Variovorax paradoxus: one gene and its partner. The protein of the gene in region 1 interacts with the protein of each later gene in a pairwise test. Links are inferred from orthologs where the notes say so. Each region holds a gene or a part of one and is shown on either strand. Other genes may lie near its edges. The genes, in order: AACL56_RS18475 and AACL56_RS16300.

Evidence for each region.
Region 2: the proteins of AACL56_RS18475 (region 1) and AACL56_RS16300 interact in binary tests that used the Escherichia coli proteins (3 or more experiments, as listed by UniProt). The link is inferred for Variovorax paradoxus from one-to-one orthologs.

Annotation. Positions count from the first base shown.
Region 1 is NZ_LR743507.1:3,965,661-3,981,408, reverse strand. What follows is about bases 7,161-10,630. They hold AACL56_RS18475 (2-oxoglutarate dehydrogenase E1 component), read left to right. Parts: upstream 7,161-7,553; coding sequence 7,554-10,430; downstream 10,431-10,630. Other genes in these bases: odhB (2-oxoglutarate dehydrogenase complex dihydrolipoyllysine-residue succinyltransferase), read left to right, coding at 10,485-10,630; AACL56_RS18480 (propionate--CoA ligase), read left to right, coding at 7,161-7,373. Outside these bases: AACL56_RS18505 (C40 family peptidase), read right to left, coding at 16-600; AACL56_RS18500 (PQQ-dependent sugar dehydrogenase), read left to right, coding at 878-1,969; AACL56_RS18495 (alpha/beta hydrolase), read right to left, coding at 1,974-2,774; AACL56_RS18490 (4-hydroxyphenylacetate 3-hydroxylase family protein), read right to left, coding at 2,964-4,595; AACL56_RS18485 (isochorismatase family protein), read left to right, coding at 4,718-5,323; more of AACL56_RS18480, read left to right, coding at 5,400-7,160; more of odhB, read left to right, coding at 10,631-11,756; lpdA (dihydrolipoyl dehydrogenase), read left to right, coding at 11,912-13,339; cell division protein ZapE, read left to right, coding at 13,353-14,453; AACL56_RS18455 (hypothetical protein), read left to right, coding at 14,450-15,118; AACL56_RS18450 (PP2C family protein-serine/threonine phosphatase), read right to left, coding at 15,150-15,748. UniProt on the Escherichia coli protein: E1 component of the 2-oxoglutarate dehydrogenase (OGDH) complex which catalyzes the decarboxylation of 2-oxoglutarate, the first step in the conversion of 2-oxoglutarate to succinyl-CoA and CO(2).
Region 2 is NZ_LR743507.1:3,562,040-3,577,209, forward strand. Bases 7,485-10,376 are described here. They hold AACL56_RS16300 (ABC-F family ATP-binding cassette domain-containing protein), read left to right. Parts: upstream 7,485-7,880; coding sequence 7,881-9,872; downstream 9,873-10,376. Other genes in these bases: prmB (50S ribosomal protein L3 N(5)-glutamine methyltransferase), read left to right, coding at 7,485-7,729; AACL56_RS16305 (hypothetical protein), read left to right, coding at 9,905-10,376. In the rest of the region: AACL56_RS16260 (DUF3829 domain-containing protein), read left to right, coding at 1-49; AACL56_RS16265 (zinc-dependent alcohol dehydrogenase family protein), read right to left, coding at 74-1,090; AACL56_RS16270 (LysR family transcriptional regulator), read left to right, coding at 1,185-2,078; dapC (succinyldiaminopimelate transaminase), read left to right, coding at 2,122-3,330; dapD (2,3,4,5-tetrahydropyridine-2,6-dicarboxylate N-succinyltransferase), read left to right, coding at 3,398-4,231; AACL56_RS16285 (PilT/PilU family type 4a pilus ATPase), read left to right, coding at 4,397-5,545; dapE (succinyl-diaminopimelate desuccinylase), read left to right, coding at 5,649-6,833; more of prmB, read left to right, coding at 6,830-7,484; more of AACL56_RS16305, read left to right, coding at 10,377-10,399; AACL56_RS16310 (helix-turn-helix domain-containing protein), read right to left, coding at 10,617-10,847; AACL56_RS16315 (helix-turn-helix domain-containing protein), read left to right, coding at 10,917-11,633; AACL56_RS16320 (GAF domain-containing protein), read right to left, coding at 11,669-12,259; AACL56_RS16325 (efflux transporter outer membrane subunit), read left to right, coding at 13,153-14,664; AACL56_RS16330 (efflux RND transporter periplasmic adaptor subunit), read left to right, coding at 14,712-15,170. UniProt on the Escherichia coli protein: Genetic data indicate it may be involved in ribosome assembly or function.

The DNA of each region.
Region 1 (15,748 bases):
TGCGCTGCGGAGCGGTCAGTTGCCTGTGCTGGGCAGGTTGGCGACGGCTGCGGCCTTGACTTCGTCCGTCGGGCCGCCGAGAACGCGGCGGGCGCCGTCGAAGCGGCGTTGCCAGTAGCTGCCGTTCATGTCTTCCACGCGAACCTGCGCGCCAGTGCGGGGAGAGTGGATGAACTTGCCTTCGCCGACATAGATGCCAACGTGGCTGAAAGCGCGGCGCATGGTGTTGAAGAACACGAGGTCGCCGGGCTTGAGCTGGCTGGCGTCGATCTTTTCGGTGGCAGCTGCCTGTTCTTCGGCGCGACGCGGAAGCATGTGGCCGACCGTCTGGTTGTACATGGCGCGGACGAAGCCGCTGCAGTCGAAGCCCGATTCGGCGGTGTTGCCGCCGCGGCGGTACGGCACGCCGAGGAAGCCGATTGCGGTAACTACCAGATCCGACGTACGTTCGGTGACGGTCTGGCGGACCTGCTTGAGCTGCCCGATCAGGCCCTTGTCGGCCAGCAGGCGTGCCAACTCGTCATCGGTTTTATCCTGTTGAGGGGCTGCATGGACAGCTACGGCAAATAGGAGAGACGCGGGTAGGACGAAAAAACGCATGGCGCGTAGGATATTGATGACGCGCGGTTATGTCAATTTAAAAAGAATTAGCAAAAGTCTCTGTAAGTCATTGATTCACATTGAGATTTTTGATCGGGCCGGAGAAAAAATGTAACGGTGGACGTTTATTGACCATAAGCGGTTGGTTGCGGAAGTGTTTTTTTGCGGTGGGTGGATTGGCCCTCGATCTGTGCCTGGTTGCTATCTTTCGCCAAGTTCGCTCTAACCCACCGGAAAAGTCATGAATCGAGCCAAGTGGCCTGTTATCGCCTTGAGCATGTTTCTGGGCGCTGCCGGAACCGGTTTCTTCAGTATTGCGAGCGCCCAGGGCACGCCGGAGACCATCGCAACCGGCCTCGAAAACCCATGGGGCATTGCGTTCGTGCCGGGTGGCCGTTTCATCGTCACCGAGAGACCCGGCCGCATGCGACTGGTCGCCGCCGACGGCACGGTCGGTGCGCCCATCGCGGGCTTGCCCAGCATCGCTGCGGGCGGGCAGGGCGGCCTGCTCGACGTTCTGGGCGACTCTGCCTTCGAGAAGAACCGAACCCTGTATTTCTGCTTTTCCGAGGCCGACGCAGCCGGCTCCGCTAACAGCACTGCGCTCGCACGCGCCACCCTCTCTGCGGACGGCACGAAGCTCGAAGCGCTCAAGGTCATCTTCAGCCAGAAACCCAAGGTCGCAAGCCGGAACCACTTCGGCTGCCGCATCGTCGAGGCGCGCGACGGCACGCTGTTTCTCACCTTGGGCGAGCGCTTCAGCCGCAAGGAGGACGCGCAGAAGCTCGACAACCATCTCGGCAAGGTGATCCGCATCGCCAAGGACGGCTCGGTGCCCGCGGACAACCCCTTCGTTGGAAAGGCCGGTGCGCTGCCCGAGATCTGGAGCTACGGTCACCGCAACGGGCAGGGCGCTACGCTCGGCCCCGACGGCCGCTTCTGGATGAACGAGCACGGCCCGCAAGGCGGCGACGAAATCAACATTCCGCTGGCGGGCCGAAACTACGGCTGGCCGGTGATCACCTACGGCGAGAACTACGGCGGCGGGAAGATCGGCGACGGCATCACCGCGAAGGACGGGATGGAGCAGCCGCTGCATTACTGGGTGCCGTCGATCGCGCCGTCCGGCATGGCGTTCCTGACCAGCGACAGGTACGGCGCGGCCTGGAAGGGCAACCTTTTCATCGGTTCGCTGAAGTTCGGGTATCTCGACCGCATCGAGCTCAAGGGCGGCAAGGTGGTGGCGGAGCACAAGCTGCTGGCCGACGGCCGCGCGCGCATCCGTGACGTGAAGCAGGGCCCCGACGGGCTGCTCTACGTGCTCACCGACGAGGCCGACGGCAAGCTGCTGCGCCTGAAGCCGAACTGAAGCCTCAGCCGGGGCAGCCCGGCAGCGGCAGCGTCGGCAGCATGCGCCGCCACAGGCGTGTCCACTCAGGCCAGTCGTGGCCGCCTTCGGTCGTAAAGACGCGTTCCGGCGGCAAGGCCGCCGCCAGGAGGCGGTGGCTGAAGGCGAAGCGATCGTCAGTGGCGTAGCCCAGATAGAGCGGGGGCCTCGCGTCCGCCGTCTGCGTGAAGCCCACGTAGCCGCGCAGCCATTGCCACAGTTGGGTCTCATTCGGCGTGCGTGGATTGCCACCGGATGGCTCACCCAAAGGCCCCTTCCAGGCCCCGAGGCCTCCGGCGTTGGCGATGTCGCTGCCCAGCACCCGTTCGCCGAGGTACGGCGCGATCGTCACCACGCCGGCCAGCGCGCCGGGATGCGTCTGCGCGTAGAGCAGGCTGCCGAAGCCGCCGACGGAGATCCCGACAAGCCATATGCGACGGTAGCCCTGGCTGCGCGCTGGCGCTACGACGTCGGCGTCGAGGCGCTCGAGGATGGTCCTGTCGTTGTAGTAGCCCAGGTGAGCGTCGACCAGCATCACGTCGGCTGCGACGCGGTTGTCCTGCACGGCGCGCACGAACCCTTCGCGCTCGAATTCTTCGGGTGTCGAATACGCACCGGGCAGCATCACCAGCAGCGTGTCGGCATTGCGCATGCATCCGCTTTTCTCGAGCGAGGTCGCCAGCGGTGTCGTGGTCTTGCGCATGCCGCCGCATGCGGTGAGAAGGAGCGCGGCGGCGGCCACGCCCAGCGCCGCCAGGCGCAGCCGTTTCGACAAAAGGAGCTTCATCCGCCGCAGTCTAGGGCCTGTGCACGCGGTGCAAGGGGTGCGAAGTGCGGCGCGGCCCGTGAATCAATGCTCAGGGAGCGCGCGGCGTCGTGCGTGCTCGCGAACCAGAAGGGCGCCGACGGGCGGCTGTGGTCCGCCCCGCCGGATCGCCTCGCAAGCAGGCCGCCTTCGGTGTTGACGCGACAGTTCCTAGGCGTGCCTCGATGCTGGCAGGTCGACCATCACCGGCCGTCCCGTTGTCGTACAGCCGGTGTCGCAGCACTTGCCGGGCTGGCGGTTGCGGGTGATGGCGCGGGCCGGGTCGTGCGGCGCGGCGGCCGGCGAGCCGTCGGCGGCGATGCCGCGCTCCAGGATGCGCTCGACCAGTTCCACCTTCGAGCCGACCGGGTAGTTGCGCCAGATCTCCTGCTTCATGGCGGCCGGCGATCCGCCGCCATGCAGGCTGATAACGCTGTACCAGCCGCCCTGGTAGCCGGCCGTGAGGTCTTCGATGAAGCGCGCCGTTTCGATGCGCTGTTCGTAGGGAATGGCCGGGTTGGCGCGCAGCACGTCCGACAGGCGTGCGGCGGTCTCGGGGTTGTGGTCTTCGTCGGGACCGGGCAGGGTGACGATCAACCCGCCGCTCACATAGTGCGCAATGCGGTGCATGTCGTAGATCTTCGTGGCCAGCAGCAGCTTGCCGATGTTGCTGAACACCGGGTCGGGCATGAACACCTCGCAGTGCTCGTCCGCCTTGCCGTAAACGCTGGCCGCCACGCCGCAGGCGAAGAAGCTTTCGGTGATGGTGATGAGTTCGACCATCTGCTCGCGCAGGTGGCTTTCCTTGCCCGGGTCGAAGCCGTTGGCCTCGCACATCAGCGCGCCGGCGCCGATCAGCAGGTCGCCGAAGCCCGCCCGCGCGCCGATGCAGCTGTGGCGGTGGTGCGTGGCGTAGCTGTAGGTCAGGTGGCCGGAGTGCTCCCAGGTCCCGTTGTCGCCCGCGTAGAACACCCGCTCCCACGGCACGAACACCTTGTCGAACATGCACACGCCGGTGCTCTGGCCGTACTTGCGGCTGAACAGCGCGTCGCCGTGCTCGAGCTTCTCGCCGGGCCGGCCCGCCGGGCGCGCAACGATGGTGAGGCCCGGCGCGTCCAGCGGCACGGCGCAGCAGACGGCGAAGTCGGCATCCTCCTTGCCCATGTTGCGGCAGGGCATGACCAGCAGCTCGTGCACGTAGGGTGCACCCGTCACGATGGCCTTTGTGCCCGAGATGACGATGCCGCGCGTGTTGCGCTCCACCACGTGCAGGTAGCTGTCGACGTTGGCCTGCTCGTGCGGACGCCGGCTGCGGTCGCCCTTGGCGTCGGTCATGGCCACGCCGAGCGTGAGGTCCTGGTCCTGCACGCGGTGCAGGTACTCGTGAAAGCGGGCGGTGTGCTCGGTGCTGCCGCGGGCGTCGTCGATGCGCGCCGACACCTGGGCGATGGCGTTGAGCGCGTCGTGCGTCAGGTAGCGCTGGGCGCAGCCGGTTTCCTGGCACACCAGCCGCACGGCCTCGAGCTTGTTGAGCAGGTCGCCGGCGCTCGCATTGAGATGGGACAGCCGGTTCACCCGCTTGCCGCTGGTGTGCTGCACGGCGGTCATGAGCGGCTCGTGCGCCTGCTTGAGCGCGTAGTCGTAGGTGAGGGCGATGGCATTGATACCGGGCTGGAAGGCGGGCTCGTCGGCCACGCTCTCGACGCGGCGGCCGTCCACGAACACCGTGGGCTGGTAGCGGCGCAGGGATTCGCGGTAGTCGGCGCCGGACATGAGCGACGCGGAGGGAAGCGGGGCGTTCATCGTGAGTGTCTCCAGGGGCTGCGGCCGTGGGCGACCGTCGGTTCGATAATTGGAGCATCGATCGATTTGTTCGGTGGTACGGTCTAACCCGTCAATCCGGCTCCCCTCAGAAAGAAAAAACCATGCTCCTCGACGCCTCGCGTTCCCAACTCGTGCTGGTCGACTACCAGGCCCGCCTGATGCCGGCCATCTTCGAGAACGAGGCCGTGGCAGCGAACGCGGTGCGCCTCGGCAAGATGGCGGCGATGGTCGACGTGCCGGTCTGGGGCACCGAACAGAACCCGTCGAAGCTCGGCGAGAACCTGCCCGACATCCGCGCGCTGTGCCGCAAGACGCTCGCGAAGATGCATTTCAGCGGCGTCGAGGAAGGCCTCGGCGAATGGCTGCGCGCGCCGGCCAAGGCCGCACCGCAAGGCAATGCCCGCAGCCTGCCCAAGCACCTGCAGAAGCCGCAGGCCGCCGCAGAAGAGCGCAACACCATCGTCATCGCCGGCTGCGAGGCCCATGTCTGCCTGTTGCAGACTGCGCTCGACCTGCTGGAAGACGAGTTCGAGGTGTGGGTCGTCACCGACGCCTGCAGTTCGCGCACCGAGCGCAATCGCGATGCTGCGTTCGACCGGCTGGCGGGGGCGGGCGCCGAGCTCGTGACCACCGAGATGGTCGGCTTCGAGTGGCTGCGCACCGCCGAGCACCCGGCGTTCCGCGACCTGCAGGCACTGATCCGCTGAACCGAAGGCGCTGGGCGCAGGGACTGAACCGGGTTGTACCTGGCGTCAGCTTGCTGCAAGATCGGTCTCCATAATTATGAATTCAGTTTCAGCGAGGCAGCTGAAGCTGAATACAGACATCAGGAGACAAGCCCAGATGAGCAGTTACGAAGAGTTCTATCGCCGGTCCGTCGACGCGCCCGAGGCCTTCTGGGCCGAGCAGGCCAGGCTGATCGACTGGCAGCCCCCCGCCACCCAGGTCCTGGACGACAGCAATCCACCGTTTGCGCGCTGGTTCGTCGGCGGCACGACGAACCTGTGCCACAACGCCGTCGACCGGCACCTGGCCGATCGGGGCGACCAGCCGGCGCTGATCTTCGTTTCCACCGAGACCGGCGTCGAGCAGAGCTACAGCTTTGCCGAACTGCACGCCGAGGTGCAGCGCACCGCGGCGAGCCTGATGGCGCTCGGCGTGGGCAAGGGCGACCGCGTGCTCATCTACATGCCGATGATTCCCGAGGCCGCCTTCGCCATGCTGGCCTGCGCGCGCATCGGCGCGATCCATTGTGTGGTGTTCGGCGGCTTTGCCAGCGGCTCGCTGGCCACCCGCATCGAGGACGCAGAACCCAAGGTGATCGTGAGTGCCGATGCCGGCGCGCGAGGCGGCAAGGTGCTCGCGTACAAGCCGCTGCTCGACGAGGCGATCCGCCTGTCGTCGCACAAGCCGGCGGCGGTCCTGCTGAGCGACCGCGGCCTGGCTGCCATGGAACTGGTGGCGGGGCGCGACCATCTGGCCAGCGAGCTGCGGCAGAAGCATCTGGACGCCAAGGTGCCATGCACCTGGCTGGCGTCCACCGACATCAGCTACACCATCTACACCAGCGGCACCACCGGCAAGCCCAAGGGCGTGCAGCGCGACGTGGGCGGCTACGCGGTGGCACTGGCCGCGAGCATGAAGCACATCTTCGACGGCCGGCCCGGCGAGACCTACTTCTCCACCAGCGACATCGGCTGGGTGGTGGGCCACAGCTACATCGTCTACGGGCCGCTCATCGCGGGCATGGCCACCATCATGTACGAGGGGCTGCCCACGCAGGGCATCGACCGGCAGCCCGACGGCGGCATCTGGTGGCGGCTGGTCGAGAAATACAAAGTGACAGTGATGTTCAGCGCGCCCACGGCGGTGCGCGTGCTCAAGAAGCAGGACCCGGCGCTGCTGAAGAAGTACGACCTCTCGAGCCTGCGCGCGCTGTTCCTGGCCGGCGAGCCGCTCGACGAGCCCACGGCGCGCTGGATCAGCGACGGGCTGGGCGTGCCTGTCATCGACAACTACTGGCAGACCGAATCGGGCTGGCCGATGATCACGATCGCCAACGGCGTGGAGCCCAAGGCCAGCAAGTTCGGCAGCCCGGGCGTGCCGATGTACGGCTACCGCATCAGGATCCTGCACGAATCGACCGGCGAGGAACTGACCGGCGCGAACGAGAAGGGCGTGGTCGTGGTCGAGGGGCCGACGCCGCCGGGTTTCATGCAGACCGTGTGGAAGGACGATGCGCGGTTCGTCAACACCTACTGGAAGACCGTGCCTGGCAAGATGGTCTATTCCACCTTCGACTGGGGCATCCGGGACGAGGACGGCTACTTCTACATCCTCGGGCGCACCGACGACGTCATCAACGTGGCGGGCCACCGGCTCGGCACGCGTGAGATCGAGGAAAGCATCTCCGGCCATGCCAACGTCGCCGAAGTGGCGGTGGTTGGCGTGGCCGATGCGCTCAAGGGCCAGGTCGCCATGGCCTTCGTGGTGACCAGGGACGGCAAGGCCGCGGCCGACGCCGACGCGGCGCTCAAGCTGGAGGGCGAAATCATGAAAGTGGTGGCCGACCAGCTTGGCGCGCTGGCCCGGCCGGCCCGCGTGCGCTTCGTGAACGGCCTGCCCAAGACCCGCAGCGGCAAATTGCTGCGCCGCGCCATCCAGGCCGTTTGCGAACAGCGCGACCCGGGCGACCTGACCACCATCGACGACCCCTCGACGCTGCAGCAGATCAAACAGTTACTAAGTCGACAGTGAGATCTCCCCGATGGGGGTTGCATGTCCCTGCTGACCCGTCATATGGTTGGCGTGGCACAATGCCAAGGTACTCAGGCCCTTCCCCAGCCACAGTCGCATCCGCCAACCGGTTCAGCCGTGTCGCGGAAGGTTTCTTAAACCAGCTAGTGCTTCCTCAAGGGAAGCGAAGGTCAGCGGATCATGAGCGATTCATCGACGCCCACGGCGTATACAGCCTATCAAGGCAACACCTACCTCTTCGGCGGCAACGCGCCCTATGTCGAAGAGATGTACGAGAACTACCTCGCAAACCCCGGCAGCGTGCCCGACAACTGGCGCTCGTATTTCGATGCGCTCCAGAATGTCCCCGCCGCTGACGGCTCCAGCACCCGCGACGTTCCCCACCAGCCCGTCATCAACGCTTTCGCCGAACGCGCAAAGCAGGGCACGACCAAGGTCGTGGTGGCCAGCGGCGCCGACTCCGAACTCGGCCGCAAGCGCACGGCAGTCCAGCAGCTGATTGCCGCGTACCGCAACGTCGGCGCCCGCTGGGCCGACCTCGACCCGCTCAAGCGCGCCGAGCGTCCCGCCATTCCCGAGCTCGAACCCTCGTTCTACGGCTTCTCCGACGCCGACCTCGAGACGGTGTTCAACACCAGCAACACGTTCTTCGGCAAGGACACGATGTCCCTGCGCGACCTGCTCAACGCGTTGCGCGAAACGTACTGCGGCACGATCGGTGCCGAGTACATGTACACCACCGACCAGAACCACAAGCGCTGGTGGCAGCAGCGGCTCGAAAGCGCCCGCACCAACCCCAAGCTGAGCGCCGAGCAGAAGAAGCACGTGCTCAGCCGCCTGACGGCCGCCGAAGGTCTCGAGCGCTTCCTGCACACCAAGTACGTCGGCCAGAAGCGCTTCTCGCTCGAAGGCGGCGAGAGCTTCATCGTCTCGATGGACGAGCTGATCAACCAGGCCGGCGCCAAGGGCGTGCAGGAAATCGTGATCGGCATGGCCCACCGCGGCCGCCTGAATGTGCTCGTGAACTCGCTGGGCAAGATGCCGGCCGACCTGTTCGCCGAGTTCGACCACACCGCCCCCGAAGACCTCCCCAGCGGCGACGTGAAGTACCACCAGGGCTTCAGCTCGGACGTGACCACCCCCGGCGGCCCGGTTCACCTGAGTCTCGCGTTCAACCCTTCGCACCTCGAGATCGTCAACCCCGTGGTCGAGGGCTCGGTGCGTGCGCGCATGGACCGCCGCGGCGATCCGCTGGGCAAGCAGGTGCTGCCCGTGATCGTGCACGGCGACGCCGCCTTCGCAGGCCAGGGCGTCGTGATGGAAACGCTGGCGCTGGCCGAGACCCGTGGCTACTCCACCGGCGGCACGGTGCACATCGTCATCAACAACCAGATCGGCTTCACCACCAGCGACCCGCGCGACAGCCGCTCGACGCTGTACTGCTCGGACATCGTCAAGATGATCGAAGCGCCGGTGCTGCACGTCAACGGCGACGATCCCGAAGCCGTGGTGCTGGCCACCCAGATCGCGCTCGAGTTCCGCATGGAATTCCAGAAGGACGTGGTCGTGGACATCATCTGCTTCCGCAAGCTGGGCCACAACGAGCAGGACACCCCCTCGCTGACCCAGCCCCTGATGTACAAGAAGATCGCGGCCCACCCCGGCACGCGCAAGCTGTACGCCGACAAGCTGGCCGCCCAAGGCCTGGGCGAGACGCTCGGCGACGACATGGTCAAGGCGCAGCGCGCCGCCTTCGACGAAGGCAAGAACACGGTCGACCCGGTCCTCACGAATTTCAAGAGCAAGTACGCCGTCGACTGGAGCCCGTACCTCAACAAGAAGTGGACCGACGCGGGCGACACCGCCATCCCGTCCACCGAGTGGAAGCGCCTGGCCGAGAAGATCACCACCGTGCCCGAAGGCTTCACGGTGCACCCGCTCGTGAAGAAGGTGCTGGACGACCGCGCGGCCATGGGCCGTGGCGACGTCAACATCGACTGGGGCATGGGCGAGCACATGGCATTCGCGTCGCTGGTGGCCAGCGGCTATCCGGTCCGCCTGTCGGGCGAAGACTCGGGTCGCGGCACGTTCACGCACCGCCACGCCGTGCTGCACGACCAGAACCGCGAGAAGTTCGACACCGGCACCTATACGCCGCTGCAGAACGTGGCCGACAACCAGGCGCCGTTCGTCGTGATCGACTCGATCCTGTCCGAAGAAGCCGTGCTCGCGTTCGAATACGGCTACGCCTCGAACGACCCGAACACGCTCGTGATCTGGGAAGCCCAGTTCGGCGACTTCGTGAACGGCGCACAGGTGGTGATCGACCAGTTCATCGCCTCGGGCGAAGTGAAGTGGGGCCGGGTCAACGGCCTGACCATGATGCTGCCGCACGGCTACGAAGGCCAGGGCCCCGAGCACAGCTCGGCACGCCTGGAACGCTTCATGCAGCTGAGCGCCGACACCAACATGCAGGTGGTCCAGCCGACCACGGCCAGCCAGATCTTCCACGTGCTGCGCCGCCAGATGGTGCGCAACCTGCGCAAGCCGCTGATCATCCTGACGCCCAAGTCGCTGCTGCGCAACAAGGACGCCACGTCGCCGCTGGCCGAGTTCACCAAGGGCAGCTTCCAGACCGTGATCCCGGAAAGCAAGGCCCTCAAGGCCGAGAAGGTCAAGCGCCTGATCGCTTGCTCGGGCAAGGTCTACTACGACCTGGCCAAGAAGCGCGAGGAACGCGGCGACGAAGATGTGGCGATCATCCGCGTCGAGCAGCTGTATCCGTTCCCGCACAAGGCCTTCGCCGCCGAGATCAAGAAGTACCCCAACCTCGTCGACGTGGTGTGGTGCCAGGACGAGCCGCAGAACCAGGGCGCCTGGTTCTTCGTGCAGCACTACATCCACGAAAACATGCAGGAAGGCCAGAAGCTCGGCTATTCCGGCCGTGCCGCCTCGGCATCGCCGGCAGTGGGCTACTCGCACCTGCACCAGGAACAGCAGAAGGCGCTCGTGGATGGCGCGTTCGGCAAGCTCAAGGGCTTCGTGCTGACCAAGTAAAACCCGTTCCCTTTCACACGAACACCCTCAAGAACAAAACGGAGCTCACTCCAAATGTCTATCGTAGAAGTCAAAGTCCCCCAGCTTTCCGAATCGGTGGCCGAAGCCACCATGCTCACCTGGAAGAAGAAGGCCGGCGAAGCCGTCGCCGTCGATGAAATCCTGATCGAGATCGAGACCGACAAGGTCGTGCTCGAAGTGCCCGCTCCCTCGGCCGGCGTGCTCGCCGAAATCGTGCAGCCCGACGGCGCCACGGTGGTTGCCGACCAGCTGATCGCCAAGATCGACACCGAAGGCAAGGCAGGCGCGGCTGCTCCCGCCGCGGCGCCCGCCGCTGCAGCGGCTCCCGCAGCAGCACCTGCTCCGGCGGCTGCGGCTGCGGCCGCCGCCGGCGGCTCGAAGGCCGACGTGGCCATGCCCGCTGCCGCCAAGCTGCTGGCCGACAACAACCTGAAGACCGGCGACGTGGCCGGCACCGGCAAGGACGGCCGTGTCACCAAGGGCGACGTGCTCGGCGCGGTCGCTTCGGGCGCGAAGCCCGCTGCGGCTGCCACCGTTGCCACGCCGGCTGCCAAGCCCGCGCTGCCGCAAGTGAGCGCACCGGCCGGCGCGCCCGACCTGGGCGAGCGTCCGGAACAGCGCGTGCCGATGAGCCGCCTGCGCGCCCGCATCGCCGAGCGCCTGATCCAGTCGCAGTCGACCAACGCCATCCTCACGACCTTCAACGAAGTGAACATGGCGCCCGTCATGGAACTGCGCAAGCGCTTCCAGGACAGCTTCACCAAGGAACACGGCGTCAAGCTCGGCTTCATGTCCTTCTTCGTGAAGGCCGCCGTGCACGCACTGAAGAAGTACCCGGTGATCAACGCCTCGGTCGACGGCAACGACATCCTGTACCACGGCTACTTCGACATCGGTATCGCCGTCGGTTCGCCGCGCGGCCTGGTAGTGCCCATCCTGCGCAATGCCGACCAGATGAGCTTCGCCGACATCGAGAAGAAGATTGCCGAGTTCGGCAAGAAGGCACAGGACGGCAAGCTGGGCATCGAGGAAATGACCGGCGGCACGTTCTCCATCTCCAACGGCGGCACCTTCGGCTCGATGCTCTCGACCCCGATCATCAACCCGCCCCAGTCGGCCATCCTGGGCGTGCACGCCACCAAGGACCGCGCCGTGGTGGAAAACGGCCAGATCGTGATCCGTCCGATGAACTACCTGGCCATGAGCTACGACCACCGCATCATCGACGGCCGCGAAGCCGTGCTGGGCCTGGTCGCCATGAAGGAAGCGCTGGAAGACCCGTCGCGCCTGCTGTTCGACATCTGACCGGCATCTGATCCACCCCCAGGCTGCGCGCACTTCGTGTCGCTTCGCCAACCCCCTTCGAGGGGGCGACACCTGCGGCCCGGCAAAGCCGGTTCCGCGGTGTCCGCGAAGGACGCCCATCCAGTGGCGCGCGCGCCAACTGAAACGGAAACCTCATGAGCAAACAATTCGACGTCATCGTCATCGGCGGCGGCCCCGGCGGCTACATCGCCGCCATTCGCGCCGCGCAGCTCGGCTTCAACGTGGCCTGCATCGACGAGTGGAAGAACGCCAAGGGCGGGCCGGCCCTCGGCGGCACCTGCACCAACGTCGGCTGCATCCCCTCGAAGGCGCTGCTGCAATCGTCGGAGCATTTCGAGCACGCCGGCCACGGCTTCGCGGACCACGGCATCAACGTGTCGGGCCTGTCGCTCGACATCGCCAAGATGCTGGCCCGCAAGGACCAGGTCGTGAAGCAGAACAACGACGGCATCACCTACCTGTTCAAGAAGAACAAGATTTCGTCGTTCCACGGCCGCGGCTCGTTCGTGAAGGCTGCCGAAGGCGGCTACGAGATCAAAGTGGCTGGCGCCGCCGAGGAAACCATCGTCGGCAAGCACATCATCGTGGCCACGGGCTCCAATGCCCGCGCGCTGCCGGGGGCGGCATTCGATGAAGAGAACATCCTGTCGAACGACGGCGCGCTGCGCATGGGCGCGGTGCCCAAGAAGCTCGCGCTGATCGGCTCGGGCGTCATCGGCCTCGAAATGGGTTCGGTGTGGCGCCGCCTCGGTTCGGAAGTCACGGTGCTGGAAGCACTGCCGACCTTCCTGGGCGCGGTGGACGAGCAGATCGCCAAGGAAGCCAAGAAGGCTTTCGACAAGCAGGGCCTGAAGATCGAACTCGGCGTGAAGGTCGGCGAGATCAAGTCGGGCAAGAAGGGCGTGTCGATCGCCTGGACCAACGCCAAGGGCGAAGCGCAGACGCTCGACGTCGACAAGCTGATCGTGTCGATCGGCCGCGTGCCCAACACCATCGGCTTGAACCCCGAAGCCGTGGGCCTTGCGCTCGACGAACGCGGTGCGATCAACGTCGACGGCGAGTGCAAGACCAACCTGCCCAACGTCTGGGCGATCGGCGATGTGGTGCGTGGCCCGATGCTGGCGCACAAGGCCGAGGAAGAGGGCGTTGCCGTGGCCGAGCGCATTGCCGGCCAGCACGGCCATGTCAACTTCAACACGATCCCGTGGGTGATCTACACGCACCCCGAGATCGCGTGGGTCGGCCAGACCGAGCAGCAGCTCAAGGCCGAAGGCCGCGCTTACAAGGCCGGCAGCTTCCCGTTCCTGGCCAACGGCCGCGCACGCGCGCTGGGTGACACGACCGGCATGGTCAAGTTCCTGGCCGACGCCGCGACCGACGAGATCCTGGGCGTGCACATGGTGGGCCCGCAGGTGAGCGAGCTGATCTCCGAAGCCGTCGTGGCGATGGAGTTCAAGGCCAGCGCCGAGGACATCGCGCGCATCTGCCACGCGCACCCGTCGCTGTCGGAAGCCACGAAGGAAGCGGCACTCGCCGTGGACAAGCGCACGCTGAACTTCTGATCCTCTCGATCTCTTGACCGGCGTCAAACAGGCCTATGAGGCGGAACTCGCTGCGCGCGGGTTCCGCAGCGATCCCGCGCAGATGCGTGCCGTGGAGGCACTGGACCGCTGCGCGCGGGAGTGGGCCGACTACAAGTCCCAGCGCTCGAACGCGCTGAAGAAGTTCATCAACCGTCCGGAGCTTCCCCGCGGCGTCTACATGTACGGTGGCGTCGGGCGGGGCAAGAGCTTCCTGATGGACCTGTTCTTCAACGCCGTGCCGCTGCGGCGCAAGACGCGCCTGCACTTCCACGAGTTCATGCGCGAAGTACACCGTGAACTTCGCGAACTGCAGGGCACGGTCAATCCGCTCGACGAACTCGGCCTGCGCATTTCCAAGCGCTACAAGCTGATCTGCTTCGACGAGTTCCATGTGGCCGACATCACCGACGCGATGATTCTTCATCGGTTGCTGGTGTCGCTGTTCGAGAACGGCGTGGGTTTCGTCACCACCTCGAACTTCAAGCCCGACGATCTGTATCCGGGCGGGCTGCACCGCGACCGCATCCTGCCCGCCATCGCGCTTCTGAACGAGAAGCTCGAAGTACTGAGCGTGGACAACGGCACCGACTACCGGCGCCGCACGCTCGAGCAACTGCGCATGTACCTCACGCCGAACGACGCTTCGGCCGAGAAGGAAATGCGCAAGGCCTTCGACAAGCTGGCTGAAACGGCCGACGAAAACCCCGTCCTGCACATCGAGCAGCGCGAGATCCGCGCGCGCCGCAAGGCCGGCGGCGTGGTCTGGTTCGATTTCAAGACACTGTGCGGCGGCCCGCGTTCGCAGAACGACTACCTCGAGATCGCCAGCCAGTTCCATACGGTGCTGCTGTCCGACGTGCCGCACATGCCGGTGCGCATGGCTTCGGAAGCACGCCGTTTCACATGGCTGGTGGATGTCTTGTACGACCGGCGCTGCAAGCTCATCATGTCGGCCGAGGTTCCGCCCGAGGCGTTGTACACCGAGGGGCCGCTGTCGCACGAGTTTCCGCGCACGGTTTCCCGGCTCACCGAAATGCAGTCGAGCGAATTCCTTGCCCTGGAACGCCGCATCGTCGATACCCGACTCACATGAAAAAAATCGCCCTTGCCCTGCTCATGACGTTGGCCAGCCTTCCGCTGTGGGCGCAGTCGAACGCCGCTGCGGGCAATGCCGACCTCGACGCGGAAAAGCGCAGGCTGTCCGCCGAGCGCGAGGTCGTCGAGAAGCGATTCGTGGACGAGCGCGCGGCCTGCTACAAGAAGTTCGCGGTGGAAGACTGCCTGCGCGAGAGCCGCAGCCGCCGACGCAAGGATACCGACAACATCAAGCGGCAGGAAACCGCGATCAACGACATCCAGCGGCAGCGCAGCGGCGCGGCCGAACTGCAGAAGCTCGACCAGAAGGCGGCCACGCAGCGATCCGTGGACGCTCCGGAGAAGCAGCAGCAGTCGGTGCAGAACCAGAAGGATCGCGAGCAGCGCGCCGCCGACCACGCCGCCAGCCGGGCTGCCACCGCGAACGAGGCCGCCGAACGCGAGCGCCAGTTCCAGTCGAAGCAGCAGGCCCACGCGAACGAGCAAGCCAAGGCCGCCCAGCGCCAGGCCGACGCGCCCGCCGCCGTCAACCGCTTCCAGGAAAGGCAGCGTCGCGCCGATGAGCACAGGGCCAATCGCGAACGCCAGAATGCGAACCGGGACAAGCCACGCGGTGCGCCGCTGCCGCCGCCCGCGCCGGCAGCGTCGGCACCTGCCCGCTGAAACACCAGCCCGGTGGGCGCTTTTCGCTGTTTCAGCCGTTGGCTGGGTTGGCTGGGGACGGAAGCGCGTCGAGCTTCAGGACGGCGATCGAAATGTTGTCGCCGGTGCCGCGGGCGCGACGGCGCGCCTCGCCCACCAGGATCTCGACCGCGTCGCGCGGCGGCTGGGAGTAGAGCACGCTCGCCATCTCGCCCGGGCTGAAGTAGTGCCAGAGTCCGTCGCTGCACGCCATCAGCAGGTCGCCGGCCTGCAGTTTGGGGATGTAGTACGGATCGACCGGCGGCGGTGTGGTCGCCATGCCCAGGCAGCCCAGCAGGATATTGCCTTGGGGATGCACGTTGGCCTCGGCCTCGGTGATCTCGCCACGGTCGATCAGCACCTGCACGTACGAGTGGTCGCGCGTGCGCGTGACCAATTGGCCGTCGTGGAAGTGGTAGATGCGCGAATCGCCGGCGTGAATCCACGCGCACTCGCCTTTCGGGGTCAGGATGAAGGCGGCCAGCGTGCTGTGCGGCTCCTGCTCGCTGGAGACGGCAGTGAGCTTGATGACGGTGTGCGAGTCTTCCAGGATCTGCCGCAGCACGGCTTCGGGGTCGTCGCGGCCGGGCTGGTAGCGTGTGAACAGCTGGC
Region 2 (15,170 bases), 400 kb from region 1 along the record:
CCAGAACTTCGCCAACATGATCGGCCAGTTCAACCATCCGACATGCTGAACCGGCGCAGCGCCTGCGCCGTGTTCAGGCCGACACGCCGACCACGACGCGGCCCCGGGCCGTGCCGGCTTCGACGGCCTCATGGGCCGAAGTGGCCTCCTCCAGGCTGAAGCGGCGCGCATCCATCAGCGGCGCGAGCCGCCCGGCCTCGGCGAGCCGGGTGGCCGCCTCGAGGATCTCTCCGTGATGGGCGCGGCCTCGGCCGGTGATCATCGGCAGCAGCGTGAACACGCCCGAGTAGGTCGCCGCGCGGAACGACAGCGGCGCCAGCTTGTGGGTGCCCCAGCCCAGGCAACTGACCACATGGCCGCCGTAGCGGCGCGCGGCCGAGAAGGAGGCATCGAGCACGGCGCCGCCGACGGTGTCGTAGACCACGTCGAAGCCTTCGCCCGCGGTGTATCGCGCGACGTACTCGTCGACCGTCGTGGCCGTGTAGTCGATGGGCGTGGCGCCGAAGCGGCGGATCGTGTCGGCATGCGACGGCGCGCCGGTGGCGAACACCTCCGCACCCAGCGACACCGCCAGCTGCACGGCCATGTGCCCGACGCCTCCCGCGCCGCCGTGCACCAGCACCTTCTGGCCGGCCTGCGTCTTCGCGCGGTCCACCAGGCCCTCCCAGGCGGTGATGAACACCAGCGGCAAGCCCGCGGCTTCGCGCATGCCGAGGTTGTGCGGCTTCAGCGCGAGCAGGTCGGCATCGACCGCGGCGTAGTCGGCGAGCGTGCCCTGCAGCCCGCCGATGCCGCCGGCCATGCCGTAGACCTCGTCGCCGCGCCTGAACTTCGTCACACCGGGGCCGACCGCCTCGACCACGCCCGCGAGGTCCATGCCAAGAACCGCGGGCAGCGGCTGTTGTGCGTGGGCGGCCTGGCCGGCGCGGATCTTGGTGTCCAGCGGGTTCACGCCGCTGGCATGGATGCGAACCAGCACCTCGCCTGCAGCCGCCACGGGGCGATCGAGCCGGGCGATGCGGAAGGGCTGGCCGGCGGCATCGAGGACGGCGGCGCGCATGGTGCGGGGAGAAGTCGAAGAGTTCGTCATGGCTGGATTTCCTTGCAAGGTGAATGAATGGCTCGATTCTTCAATCAACACAATTGCAAGTAAATTGACAAAACTGCAGTCGTATCATTCATAAATGAATGAATCCCTCCAAGAACCGCCGGCCACTCGCATGGAATGGAGCGACGTTCGGGTGTTTCTTGCCATCGCCCGCAGCGGCACGCTGATGGGCGCCGCGCGGCAGACCGGCATGTCGCAGCCGACGATGGGCCGCCGCCTGAAGGCCCTCGAGGCCGCGCTGTCGCTCACGCTGTTCCAGCGCACCAGCGACGGCTTCGTGCTCACGGCCGAAGGCGAATCGGTGCTCGGGCATGCCGAGCGCATGGAGGAACAAGCGCTGGCGTTCCAGCGCGAGCTAGCGGGCAGCGGGCAACAGCTCGAGGGCATGCTGCGCGTGTCGTCGTCCGACTGGTTCGGCGTGCACGTGCTCTCGCCGCTCCTGGCGGGCTTCCTGCGCGAGCACCCGCGCGTGAGCATCGAGCTGCTGACCGACGCACGCCTGCTGAACCTCGCGCGCCGCGAAGCGGACCTGGTGTTTCGCATCCAGCCCTTCGAGGAGCCGTACATCATCCAGCGCAAGCTGCTGCATATGGACTACGCGCTGTATGCCGCCGCCGGCCAGCCGCATCCCCGTGCCGGCGACGGCGCGGGCAGCGCGCTCGTCACCCTCGACAGCGCCTACCGCGACTTTCCCGACGTGGCGTGGCTGCGTCGCATGCTGCCGAACGCCCGCACCGCCTTCGGCAGCAACAACCGCTCGGCCCAAGCCCGCCTGTGCGCCGAGGGCATCGGCCTCGCGGTGCTACCGGTGGCATTGGGCGATGCCACGCCCGGCATCGGCCGCGTGGACCTCGGCGAGCCGCCGCCGGGGCGCGAAGTGTGGCTGGGCTATCACCGCGACCTGCGGCGCCTTGCGCGGCTGCGTGCGCTGGTCGAGCGCACGATCGAGGCGATGTCGCCGGCGCCGTGAGCCCCGTCATGAAGCGGCCACCCCGTCGCCGATAATCCCGGGCATGAATCCCTTGCTCTCCAGGTTGCAGCCCTATCCCTTCGAGCGGCTGAAGCAACTGTTCGCGGGCGTCACGCCCAACCCCGAGTTCCCTGCCATCAGCCTGGGCATCGGCGAGCCCAAGCACGCGACGCCCGCGTTCATCAAGGAAGCCCTGAGCGCCAGCCTCGGCGCGCTGGCCGCCTACCCGGCCACCGCCGGCGACCTCAAACTGCGCAGCGCCTTCACCGACTGGCTCCAGTCGCGCTACCGCCTCGCGCTCGACCCGGCCACGCAGGTGCTGCCGGTCAACGGCTCGCGCGAGGCGCTGTTCTCGCTGGCGCAGACCGTGGTCGACCCGACCGTCTCGCCGGCGCCAGTGGTGATCTCGCCCAATCCGTTCTATCAGATCTACGAGGGCGCCGCCCTGCTCTCGGGCGCGGAGCCGTATTACGTGCCGAGCGTGCCCGCGCGCAACTTCGCGGTCGACTGGGACAGCGTGCCCGACGACGTCTGGGCCCGCACGCAGCTCGTGTTCGTTTGTTCGCCGGGAAACCCGACCGGCGCCGTGATGCCGCTGGACGAGTGGAAGAAGCTGTTCGCGCTGTCCGACCGCCACGGCTTCGTGATCGCGGCCGACGAGTGCTACAGCGAGATCTACTTCCGCGACGAGCCTCCGCTCAGCGGCCTGGAAGCTTCGGTGAAGCTCGGCCGGCCCGACTTCAAAAACCTGATCGCGCTCACCTCGCTGTCCAAGCGCAGCAACGTGCCCGGCCTGCGCAGCGGCTTCGTGGCCGGCGACGCGGCGATCGTCAAGAAATTCCTGCTCTACCGCACCTACCACGGCAGCGCCATGAGCGGCACCGTGGCCGCGGCCAGCATCGCCGCGTGGGGCGACGAGGCCCACGTGATCGAGAACCGCGCCATGTACCGCGCCAAGTTCGCGGCCGTGACGCCGCTGCTCGAGCCGGTGCTCGACGTGCGCCTGCCCGACGCCAGTTTCTACCTCTGGGCCGGCGTGCCCGAAGTGTGGGCTGGCGACGACGAAGCCTTCGCCCGTTCGCTCTACGCTCAATACAATGTCACGGTCCTGCCGGGGAGCTATCTGGCGCGCGACACCTCCCACAGCCCGAACCCCGGCCGGGGCCGCATCCGAATGGCGCTGGTGGCCGAGACGGCCGAATGCGTGGAGGCCGCCGGGCGCATCGTCCGCTTCGTCAAGGACGGCAGGTAACGGCTTCCGCGGCCCCAGTCCCCGCGCCCCATCGGGGCGCACCCATTTTTCACCCGAGACTTTCTCCATGACCCAGCAACTGCAACAAATCATCGACGCCGCGTGGGAAGACCGCGCCAACATCTCGGTCTCCGCCGCGCCCGCCGAAGTGCGCGACGCCGTCGAGCACGTGATCACCGAGCTCAACAACGGCAAGCTGCGCGTGGCCACCCGCGAAGGCGTCGGCCAGTGGACGGTGCACCAGTGGGTCAAGAAGGCCGTGCTGCTGTCGTTCCGCCTGAAGGACAACGAGCAGATGCAGGCCGGCTCGCTCGGCTTCTACGACAAGGTGCCGACCAAGTTCTCGCACCTGTCGGCCAACGAGCTCAAGGAATCGGGCGTGCGCATCGTGCCGCCGGCCGTGGCCCGCCGCGGCAGCTTCATCGCCAAGGGCGCGATCCTGATGCCCTCGTACGTGAACATCGGCGCCTACGTGGGCGAAGGCTCCATGGTCGACACCTGGGCCACCGTGGGTTCGTGCGCGCAGGTCGGCGCCAACGTGCACCTGTCGGGCGGCGTGGGCCTGGGCGGCGTGCTCGAGCCCCTGCAGGCCAACCCGACCATCATCGAGGACAACTGCTTCATCGGCGCACGCTCGGAAGTGGTCGAAGGCGTGATCGTCGAAGAGAACTCCGTGCTCGGCATGGGCGTGTACCTCGGCCAGAGCACCCCGATCTTCAACCGCGACACCGGCGAGATCTCCTACGGCCGCGTGCCGGCCGGCAGCGTGGTCATCAGCGGCAGCCTGCCCAAGAAGACCAAGTCGGGCCAGGACTACAGCACCTACGCCGCGGTCATCGTGAAGACGGTCGACGCGCAGACGCGCTCCAAGACCAGCCTGAACGACCTGCTGCGCGACTGAGCCTGATACCCCCCATGCCGCGCGCACTTCGCGTCGCTTCGCACACCCCCTTGCTGGGGGCAACGCCTGCGGCCCGGCAAAGCCGGTTCCGCGGCATTACCCGCGAAGACCAGGGGCCGCGCGCGGCGCAAGAATGATTCAAAGAGCACCCGAGGAGAGAGACCGATGAACATGATGGAGCGGATTCTTCGTTTGATGGCCGAGCGCAAGGCCTCGGACATCTACCTCTCGGCACACTCCCCGGTGCTCATCCGGATCAACGGCAACTGCGTGCCCATCAATGCGCAGGTGCTGCCGCCCTCCGCGCCGCTGGCGCTGCTGTCCGAAGTGGTGCCCGCCGCACGCATCCAGGAACTGGAAAGCACGGGCGAACTCAACATGGCCGTCGCCCTGGAGGGCGCCGGCAACTACCGCCTCAGCGCCATGCGCCAGCGCGGCACCTATGCGGTGGTGGTGCGGCACATCGCCGCGACCATTCCGGGATTTGCGGAGCTGAACCTGCCCGACATCCTGAAGACGCTCATCATGGAAAAGCGCGGGCTGATCCTGATGGTGGGCGCCACGGGTGCCGGCAAGACCACCACGCTGGCCTCGATGATCGACTATCGCAACGAGCACGCCAGCGGCCACATCCTCACCGTCGAGGAGCCGATCGAGTTCACCTACACCAACAAGAAGTCGGTGGTGAACCAGCGCGACGTGGGCAGCGACACCGGCTCTCTGCAGACGGCGCTGAAGAACGCGCTGCGCCAGGCGCCCGACGTGATCCAGATCGGCGAGATCCGCGACCGCGACACCATGTCCGCCGCCATCGCGTACGCGCAGTCGGGCCACCTGTGCGTGGCCACGCTGCACGCCAACAACAGCTACCGCGCACTGAACCGCATCCTGAGCTTCTACCCCGTCGAGGTGCGTCCCACGCTGCTGGGCGACCTGGGCGGCGCACTGCGCGCCATCGTGTCGCAGCGGCTGCTGCGCACGCCGGTGGGCGCACGCGTGCCGGCGTTCGAGGTCATGCTCAACACCGCGCTGGTGGCCGAGCTGATCGAGAAAGGCGACTTCTCCGGCGTCAAGGAGGCCATGGAAAAGTCGATGGCCGAAGGCTCGCAGACCTTCGAGGAAGACATCGCCCGCCTCATCACCGAAGACCGCGTGAGCCGCGAGGAAGGCCTCTCGCAGGCCGATTCGCCCACCAACCTGATGTGGCGCCTGCAGAACCGCGCCGCGCCCAAGCAGCAGGTCGACGACCGCCAGCTGACCGACCAGTTCGACGAGCCCACCTTCACCGACATCACGCTCGACGTCAAATTCTGACTTTCTCCCAGGCTCCGCCGGCCCCTTGCCCCGGGGCAACGCCAGCGGGCCGGCAAGGCCGGTTCCGTGGCGTTCCTGGAAGAGCCCTACTCCACTCCCTGCCATGTCCCGTACGCTCCAGCTCGCCGAACAACTCATCTCGCGCCCGTCCGTCACCCCTGACGACGCGGGCTGCCAGCAGATCCTGGGCGAGCGGCTGTCGCAGCTGGGCTTCGCGCTGGAAACCATCGAGAGCGGACCGGCAGACTTCCGCGTGACCAACCTCTGGGCCGTGCGCCGCCCCGCCTCCGGCAAGGCCACCAAGACCCTGGTGTTCGCCGGCCACACCGACGTGGTGCCCACCGGTCCCGTCGAGCAGTGGACCAGCCATCCGTTCACCCCCACGCACCGCGACGGCAAGCTGTACGGCCGCGGCGCGTGCGACATGAAGACCTCGGTGGCGGCGTTCGTCGTCTCGATCGAGGAGTTCCTGCTGGCCGTGCCCGACCCGCAGCTCACGCTCGCGCTGCTGCTCACCAGCGACGAGGAAGGGCCCGGCGTGGACGGTACCGTCATCGTGTGCAATGCGCTGGCCGCCCGCGGCGAGAAGATCGACTACTGCATCGTCGGCGAACCGACCGCCGTCGAGCGCTGCGGCGACATGATCAAGAACGGCCGCCGCGGCACCATGAGCGGCAAGCTCACGGTCAAGGGCGTTCAGGGCCACATCGCCTACCCGCACCTGGCAAAGAACCCGGTGCATTCGGTGGCGCCCGCGCTGGCCGAACTGGTGGCCATCAACACGGCCGGCGGCTGGGACGCGGGCAACGCCTGGTTCCAGCCGACCAGCTGGCAGGTCAGCAACTTCCACTCGGGCACGGGCGCGAGCAACGTGATTCCGGGCAGTGCGGTGATCGATTTCAACTTCCGCTTCTCGACCGAGTCCACGCCTGAGTCGCTGCAGCAGCGCGTGCACGCGGTGCTCGACGCGCACCAGGTCGACTACACGCTGGCGTGGACCGTCGGCGGCCTGCCCTTCCTGACCACGCCGGGCGAACTCGTCGCGGCCGTGCAGGGTGCGATCCGCGAGGAGACAGGCATCGAGACCGAGCTGTCGACCAGCGGCGGCACCAGTGACGCGCGCTTCATCGCCAAGATCTGCAGCCAGGTGGTGGAACTCGGCCCTGTCAACGCGAGCATCCACAAGATCGACGAGCACATCGACGTGGCGGAGATCGAGACCCTGAAGAACATCTACGTGCGCACGCTCAAGCAACTGGACGCATCGCTCGCTGCGGTGGGCGCATGAGCACCGTCATCGAACTCATCGAGGCCGGCGCGAAGCGGCTCGAAGACGCCGGCGTGGCTTTCGGGCACGGCACGGCCAACGCCTTCGACGAAGCGGCATGGCTCGTGCTGTGGCGCCTCAAGCTCCCGCTGGACGACCTGGACGGCGTGGCGGATACGCCCGTTTCGCCCGCCGACGCCGGCAAGGTCGACGCGCTCGTCGCCGAGCGCATCGCCACGCGCAAGCCGGCCGCCTATCTCACGAAGGAGGCCTGGCTGCAGGGCGTGTCGTTCTACGTGGACGAGCGCGCCATCGTGCCGCGCAGCTTCATCGCCGAGCTGATCGCCGATGGCAGCATCGATTACTGGCTGGGCGAGCACACGCAGCGCGTGCTCGACCTGTGCACCGGCAACGGCAGCCTCGCGGTGCTGGCTGCGCTGACCTACCCCGAGGTCAGCGTGGACGCGGCCGACCTGTCGGTCGAGGCCCTGGAAGTCGCCGCCATCAACGTCACGCGCCACGCGCTGGACGCGCGTGTGAAGCTGATCGAATCGGACGGTCTCGCGAACCTGCCCGGCCCCTACGACCTGGTGCTGTGCAACCCGCCCTACGTGAACAGCGCGAGCATGGCAGCGCTGCCCGCCGAATACCTCGCCGAGCCCGAACTGGCGCTGGCCGGTGGCGCCGACGGCATGGATTTCGTGCGACGGTTGTTCGCCGATGCGCCTTCGCGAATGGGCGAACGGGCGGTGCTGGTGCTCGAGATCGGCAACGAGCGCGATCATTTCGAGGCGGCTTTCCCGCAGCTCGAGGTGGTCTGGCTCGAGACCTCGGCAGGCGAGGACCAGGTCCTGCTCGTGACGCGGGACGCCCTGGCCGCCATGGCCACCCTCGTGGCCGGCGCTGGCGTGCGTTAGCGGCACCCGCCGGGCCGCTTCGCTTCTTCCGCCGCTTTCTCGCAGCCATTGGCTGCGATTTCCAGTTTCCGGGCCATGTCCCCCTGCCTTTGCCCCTTTTCGCCAAGCCGGATGGGCCGGGCGGGATAATCGCCCCTACGGTTCCTCTTTCATGATCACTCTCAAAAACGTCATTCTTCGCCGCAGCGCCAAGGTCCTGCTCGACGGCGCCACCGTCATCCTCAACCCCGGCGAGAAGGTCGGCCTGGTGGGTCGCAACGGCGCCGGCAAGTCGACCCTGTTCGCCCTGCTCAACGGCACGCTGCACGAAGACGGCGGCGATTTCTCGGTGCCCAGGCAGTGGCGCATGGCCCAGGTGGCGCAGAACATGCCCGAAACGGACGAATCGGCCACCGCCTTCGTGGTGGGCGGCGACACCCGCCTGGCCGAGTTGCGCGAGAAGCTCGCGACCATCGAGGCCGCCTACGCCGAGAACCCGGACGACGCCGACATCGGGATGGAGCTGGCGCACGCCTACACCGACCTGGCCGACGCCGGCGAGCACGACGCCGTGCCGCGCGCGCAGGCGCTGATCCTCGGTCTGGGCTTCAAGTCGCACGAACTCGAGGAACCCGTCAACAGCTTCTCCGGCGGCTGGCGCATGCGCCTGCAACTGGCGCGCGCGCTGATGTGCCCGAGCGACCTGCTGCTGCTCGACGAACCGACCAACCACCTGGACCTGGACGCGCTGGTCTGGCTCGAAGCCTGGCTGCAGAAGTACGCCGGGACCATGATCGTCATCAGCCACGACCGCGAGTTCCTCGACGCCGTGACCGACGTCACCCTGCACATCGTCAACGCGCAGCTCACGCGCTACGGCGGCAACTACAGCAAGTTCGAGGACATGCGCGCGCTGCAGATGGAGCAGCAGCAGCAGGCCTTCAGCAAGCAGCAGGACAAGATCGCCCACCTGCAGAAGTTCATCGACCGCTTCAAGGCCAAGGCCAGCAAGGCCAAGCAGGCGCAGAGCCGGGTCAAGGCGCTGGAGCGCATGGAGAAGGTGGCGCCGCTGCTGGCGGAAGCCGACTTCACCTTCGAGTTCAAGGAGCCGGGAAACATCCCGAATCCGATGCTGTCGATCGCCAATGCGAGCTTCGGCTACCTGGTGGAGAACGAAGAACCCAAGACCATCCTGCGCGGCGTCAGCCGCTCGGTGCTGGCGGGCCAGCGCATCGGCATCCTGGGCGCCAACGGCCAGGGCAAGTCGACGCTGGTGAAGACCATCGCACGCGAGATGGGCGCGCTGGCCGGCCAGGTGACCGAAGGCAAGGGCCTGAACATCGGCTACTTCGCGCAGCAGGAACTCGACGTGCTGCGCCCCCAGGACACCCCGCTCGAGCACATGGTGCGCATGGCGCGCGAACTCGGCAGCAACGCCAGGGAAGCCACCGGCGAGCAGGCCCTGCGCGGCTTCCTTGGCAGCTTCAACTTCAGCGGCGACATGGTCAAGCAGCCCGTGGGCACCATGAGCGGCGGCGAAAAGGCGCGCCTCGTGCTCGCCATGATGGTGTGGCAGCGCCCCAACCTGCTGTTGCTCGACGAGCCCACCAACCACCTGGACCTGGCCACCCGCGAGGCCCTCGCAGTGGCGCTCAACGAATTCGAAGGCACGCTGATGCTGGTGAGCCACGACCGTGCGCTGCTGCGCTCGGTGTGCGACGAGTTCTGGCTGGTCGGCCGCGGCGTGGTCGGCGACTTCGACGGCGACCTCGACGACTACCAGCGCTACCTGCTCGACGAAGCCAAGCGCCTGCGCGAGGAAGCCAAGGTCGCGGTGCGCGAGGCCGCCGACGCCGCGGCAGCGGCTGCGGCCGCCCCGGTTGCAGCGCCCGCCGCGCCGCAACAGCGCAAGCAGGACGCGCAGGAGCGCCAGCAGCGCAACGACCAGGCCAAGCCGATCAAGCGCGAGATCGCCCAGATCGACGAACGCCTGGCCGCGGCCGGCACGGAGCGCACCGCGCTCGAGGCCCGGCTGGCGCAGTCGCTGCCGCCCGCCGAGATCGCTGAGGTCGGCAAGCGGCTGAAGGCGCTCAACGACGAAATCGGCCGTCTCGAAGAACGCTGGCTGGCCCTGTCGGACCAGCTGGAAGCGCTCGCGGCCTGAGGCCGCGAAACCCTTGGCCGGAGACGCACCGGATGCCTTCAGCGATCGAACTGGCCCGCGGTGACGAGAAGCTCATTGCCGCCGTCCACCGCAGCCGCAAGCTCATCACCCGCAAGGCGCTGATGGCCGCGGCCGCAAGCGCCGTGCCCCTGCCCGGCGTCGACTGGATGGCCGACGCGGCGCTGCTGTCGCGGCTGGTGCCGCAGATCAGCGCCGAGTTCGGCCTCTCCGTCACCCAGGTCGAGAAGCTCGCGCCGCACCAGCGCGAGCGCATCCAGAAGGCGGCCACGACGCTGGGCGCCCTGCTGGTCGGCCGGATCGTCACGCGCGACCTGCTGATCCGGCTGGCAAAGCACGCAGGCATCCGCCTGACCGCCAAGCAGGCGACCAAGTACGTACCCGTGGCCGGGCAACTCGTCTCCGCGGCACTCGGCTATGCAGCCTTGCGCGCGCTGGGCGAGCAGCACATCAAGGACTGCGTGCGCGTCAGCGCGACGCTCGCCCTCGAACCGCCCGACCCGATCTGATCGCGGACCGTACCGCCGCCGAGCGCCTGAGCGCCTCACGGTCGAACAGCACCTGCGCAGCCCATCCGGCGCACGCCAGCCCGAAGCAGCCGCCCCCGGCAATGGCCGGATGCCCGGCCACCCAGCCGGCGATCAACGCCCCGATGGACAGCAGCGCCAGCACCGCGCACAGGGCGCGGTCGAGCCAGAGGCCCGGCGTCGCGCGACGGAGCACGCGTCAGTCATGAGGCACCGTGCCGCCGGCAAGCGGCGGTTGCGGCACGGGTGTTTCCTTGACCTGCGCCTCGTAGGCCTGCAGCAGCGCCACGTAATGGCGCGACATGACATCATTGACCCGGCCCAGCCCGATCTTGCTGACCGTCGGCTGGGGTATTCCGGTCTTTTTCTCGATCTGCTTTTGCGTGAGCCCCATGGCTCTCAGCGCCAGCACCAACTCGCGTGGCTTCATGGCATGCACTCCCTTTTTCTAATATTCTAGAGTCCATTCAGAATATTCATCTGGGCTTAAATTCGGCCGATGGAGAACATAGGGACCCGAGCCAAAGCAGCGCGTAAATTCGCCAAGATGACGCAGAAGCAGGCTGAAGCCGCCTCTGGCGTCAAGCAATCGAACATCTCGAAGATCGAGCGGGGCGACACGACCCGGTCGATGAGCGTGCTGGCACTGGCCCGCGTCTACCGCGTCGATCCGAACTGGCTCGACACCGGCGACGGCCCGGCGCCGTGGGACGAGGATCAGGTACGCCTGTCGCGCGACAGCGCCAACGAACCGCACGGGGCGTACCGCGTGCTTCACGTGCCGCCGCATGTGCCGTCGTTCAACCCGCGCACGCCCAACACGGTGCCGCTCATCACCTGGGAAGACGCCGCCGAGTGGCATGACCGCACGTCGTCGCAGCAGGCGCAGCCCGAGCGCTGGATCCCGTGCATCGCACACCACAGCCTCGACACCTACGCACTGCGCATCCGGGGTGACAGCATGACCGCGGACCATGGACTGCTCAAGAGCTACCGCTCGGGCTCGATCATCTTCGTCGACACGCAGCTGAAGACCCCCGAAGACGGCGAGCGCGTGGTGGCGCGCATCGACGACACCGGCGAAGTCACCTGCAAGGTGTTCAAGAACGAGGACGGGCGGCGCTGGCTGCTGCCGCTCAATCCGAAGCACGAGCCGATCCGCCTGCCGTTCACGGTGCTGGGCACCGTGGTGGGCAAGTGGGAAGACGAAGACTGACCAGCGCGGGCCGGGTTCGGTGAACCCGGCGGACGTCAGCGTCCGCGCGGCGGCGCTTCGTGCGGTGCCAGCGTCCAGCCTGCCATTGCCATCTCGGCGTCTTTCGCGCGGCGCTGGTTGATCTTCTTGGCTGCGAGCTGCGCCGACACTTCCAGCTTCTTCAGGTCGCGCTGCGTCAGCTGCTCGTTGGGCGCGAAGCTGAAGCAGCAGAAGGTGCCGTAGACGCGGCCGTCGTCCAGCACGATGGGGGTGCTCAGGTGTGCGCCGACGGGAAATCCGGTGCGCGGCAGTTCGTCGAACGACGACAGCGCCGCCACGTCGTTCACCATTCGCGGAAGCCGGCCATCGACCACGCGCTGGCAGAACGACTCCTCCAGCGGCGCAGACTGACCGGGCTCGATCACCCGCGCTTCGGGCCGGGTCTCGACACGCCGGAACACGCGGCGGCCCTCGGTGAATTCGGACACGAAGACCACATCCATGCGCAGGTGCTCGAGCACCATGCGCAGGACTTCGGAGATCGAATCGTCGATGAGTTCGTCGGAACCGTCGGGCGTGGCCACGAGCAGTTCCGACACGCGGACTTCGAACGCGTCCGGTGCGTAATCGGGATCGTAGAAAACCATCGGCAAATTCTAGGGAGGTCAGGTTGCGTGCAGGTTAGGGAGCGATATTCAAGTTTCTCCCTGTGGCCTGCATCCTCTGATCCTCCCTCCTCCAGCAGGTCACCTTCCAGCCCGCCTTCGTGCGGGCTTTTTTTTCGAGATTTTTGCTCGCCCCCAGGCTGCGCACACTTCGTGTCGCTTCTCCTTCCCCCTACCGGGGGCAACACCTAAGGCCCGGCGAAGCCGGTTCCTTGGTGTTTCTGGACTCGCCCCCAGGATTCGCGCACTTCGTGTCGCTGCTCCTTCCCCCTACCGGGGGCAACACCTAAGGCCCGGCAGAGCCGGTTCCTTGGTGTTCCTGGCTCGCCCCCAGGATTCGCGCACTTCGTGTCGCTTCTCCTTCCACCTACCGGGGGCAACACCTAAGGCCCGGCAGAGCCGGTTCCTTGGTGTTTCTGGACTCGCCCCCAGGATTCGCGCACTTCGTGTCGCTTCTCCTTCCCCCTACCGGGGGCAACACCTAAGGCCCGGCGAAGCCGGTTCCTTGGTGTTCCTGGCTCGCCCCCAGGATTCGCGCACTTCGTGTCGCTGCTCCTTCCCCCTACCGGGGGCAACACCGAAGGCCCGGCAAAGCCGGTTCCTTGGTGTTTCTGGAATGAGGTCGTCGTGCGGTTGGCGCCTTGGCGCTGCACTTGGCGCCGCGGTCTGCCGGCTTCGTCGCATTTCGCTCGCGCGATGAGACGCGAGCGGCGACATTCAGAAACAACTCAGGCACTCGGGCCGTTCCGGGTGTACAACGCTGCCCCATGCCAAATCGACACCACACTGCGCCGGAGAACCCACCCTGTTCATCGCGCGAGGCGCCTGTGCGCCGGCGAATCGCAGGGTCCGCCACATTCGCGATCCACGGCGCGTTGCTCGGCGCAACGTTGTTGCTGGGCGCGTGTGCGGTCGGGCCGGACTTCAAGACGCCCGAGCTTCCGGCCGGCGCACAGGGCGCGGACTACACGCCGGCGCCGATGCCCGCGCGCACGGCGCAATCGGACGTGCCGGGCGGCCAGGCGCAGGCGCTGGTGCCGGGCCGGGACATTCCGGCGCAGTGGTGGGAGGTGTTCCATTCGGAACCGCTCGACCGGCTGATCCGCGCCTCGCTCGCGCAGAGTCCCACGCTGGCATCGGCGCAGGCCGCGCTGCGCCAGGCGGAGGCCACGTACGACGCCAAGTCGGGCAACCTGCTGTGGCCGCAGGTGTCGGCGCAGCTCGGCGTACAACGCGAGCGCGCCTCCGAAGTCAGCACCAGGGTGGCGGGCGGACAGCTGCTGACGCTCTACAACGCCTCGGTCAACGTGAGCTACGACCTCGATGTGTTCGGCGGCGCGCGCCGACAGGTCGAAGGCGCACAGGCCGCGGTGGAAGCGCAGCGCTACCAGGTCGAGGCGGTGTACCTCACGCTCACATCGAACCTGGTCACTACGGCCATCCGCGAAGCATCGCTGCGCGCACAGTTGCAGGCCGCGCGCGAGGTGCTGCAGGCACAGAGCGACCAGCTCGGCGTGATCGAAAAGCAGTTCGACACCGGCGCCATTCCGAAGTCGATCGTGCTGCAGCAGCGCACGCAGGTGGCGCAGACGCAGGCGACCTTGCCTCCGCTCGAAAAGGCCCTCGCGCAGACGCGCCACCAGCTCGCCGTGTTCGCGGGCCGGCTGCCGTCGGAAGCAGGCCTGCCCGAGTTCGACCTGGCGAGCCTCTCGCTGCCCGAGGCGCTGCCGCTGTCGCTGCCCTCGGAGCTGGCGCGCCAGCGGCCCGACGTGCGGGCCAGCGAGGCGCAGCTGCACCAGGCGAGCGCCGCGGTGGGTGTGGCCACGGCCAACCTGTATCCGCAGCTTCAGCTCAGCGCGAGCTACGGCAACACGTCGCTGCGCGCACGCGATCTTTTCACCGGGCCGAGCACGCTGTGGAACGTGGGCGCCGGGCTCGCGCAGCCGATCTTCAACGGCGGCGCCCTGCGTGCGCAGCAGCGCGCGGCGGTGGCCGCCTATGACTCGGCCGCCGCGCAATACCGCAACACGGTGCTGGGCGCATTCCAGAACGTGGCCGACGCGCTGCGCGCGCTCGAAATCGATGCCGTCGCGTTGCAGACCCAAGCCACCGCCGAATCGCTGGCCAGGCAATCGCTCGACCTGTCGACCGCGCAGTTCCGCGCGGGTGCGGTGAGCTACGTGACGCTGCTCACCGCGCAGCAGGCCTGGCTGCAGACACACACGGCGCTGGTGCAGGCGCAGGCCGTGCGGTACGCCGACACGGCCGCCCTCTTCCAGGCGCTCGGCGGCGGCTGGTGGAACCGCGGCGCGCTGGCCGACGCTGCGATCGCGCCGGGGCTGCCCGCCGCATCGCAGGCGCCCGCGCCATCCGGCTCCAGCAACTGAACACCTCCTCCCAAAACTCCAAGAAAAGCCTACCTATGACCCGGAGAATGATCATCATGATCGGCTGCGTGCTGCTGCTGGTCGCCGTGCTCGCGCTCGGCAAGTTCCTGCAGATCCGCGCGCTGATCGCGGCCGTGCCCAAGCCCGGCCCGCAGACCGTGTCCACGGTCGAGGTGCAGAAGATGCAGTGGCAGTCGCAGTTCACTGCCGTCGGCACGCTGAACCCGGTGCGCGGCGCCGACCTCGGCACCGAAGTGGCCGGCCTGGTGCGCACCGTGCACTTCAAGTCGGGCCAGGACGTGAAGGCCGGCGCGCTGCTGGTCGAGCTCAACGCCGACTCCGACATCGCGCTGCTGCACGCGGCCGAAGCCGCCGCCGCGCAGGCCGCCACGGTGCTCAAGCGCGACCAGGCGCAGCTGGCGGTGCAGGCAGTGAGCCAGGCGCAGATCGACGCCGACACCAACGACCTGAAGGCCAAGCGCGCGCAGGTCGAGCAGCAGGCCGCG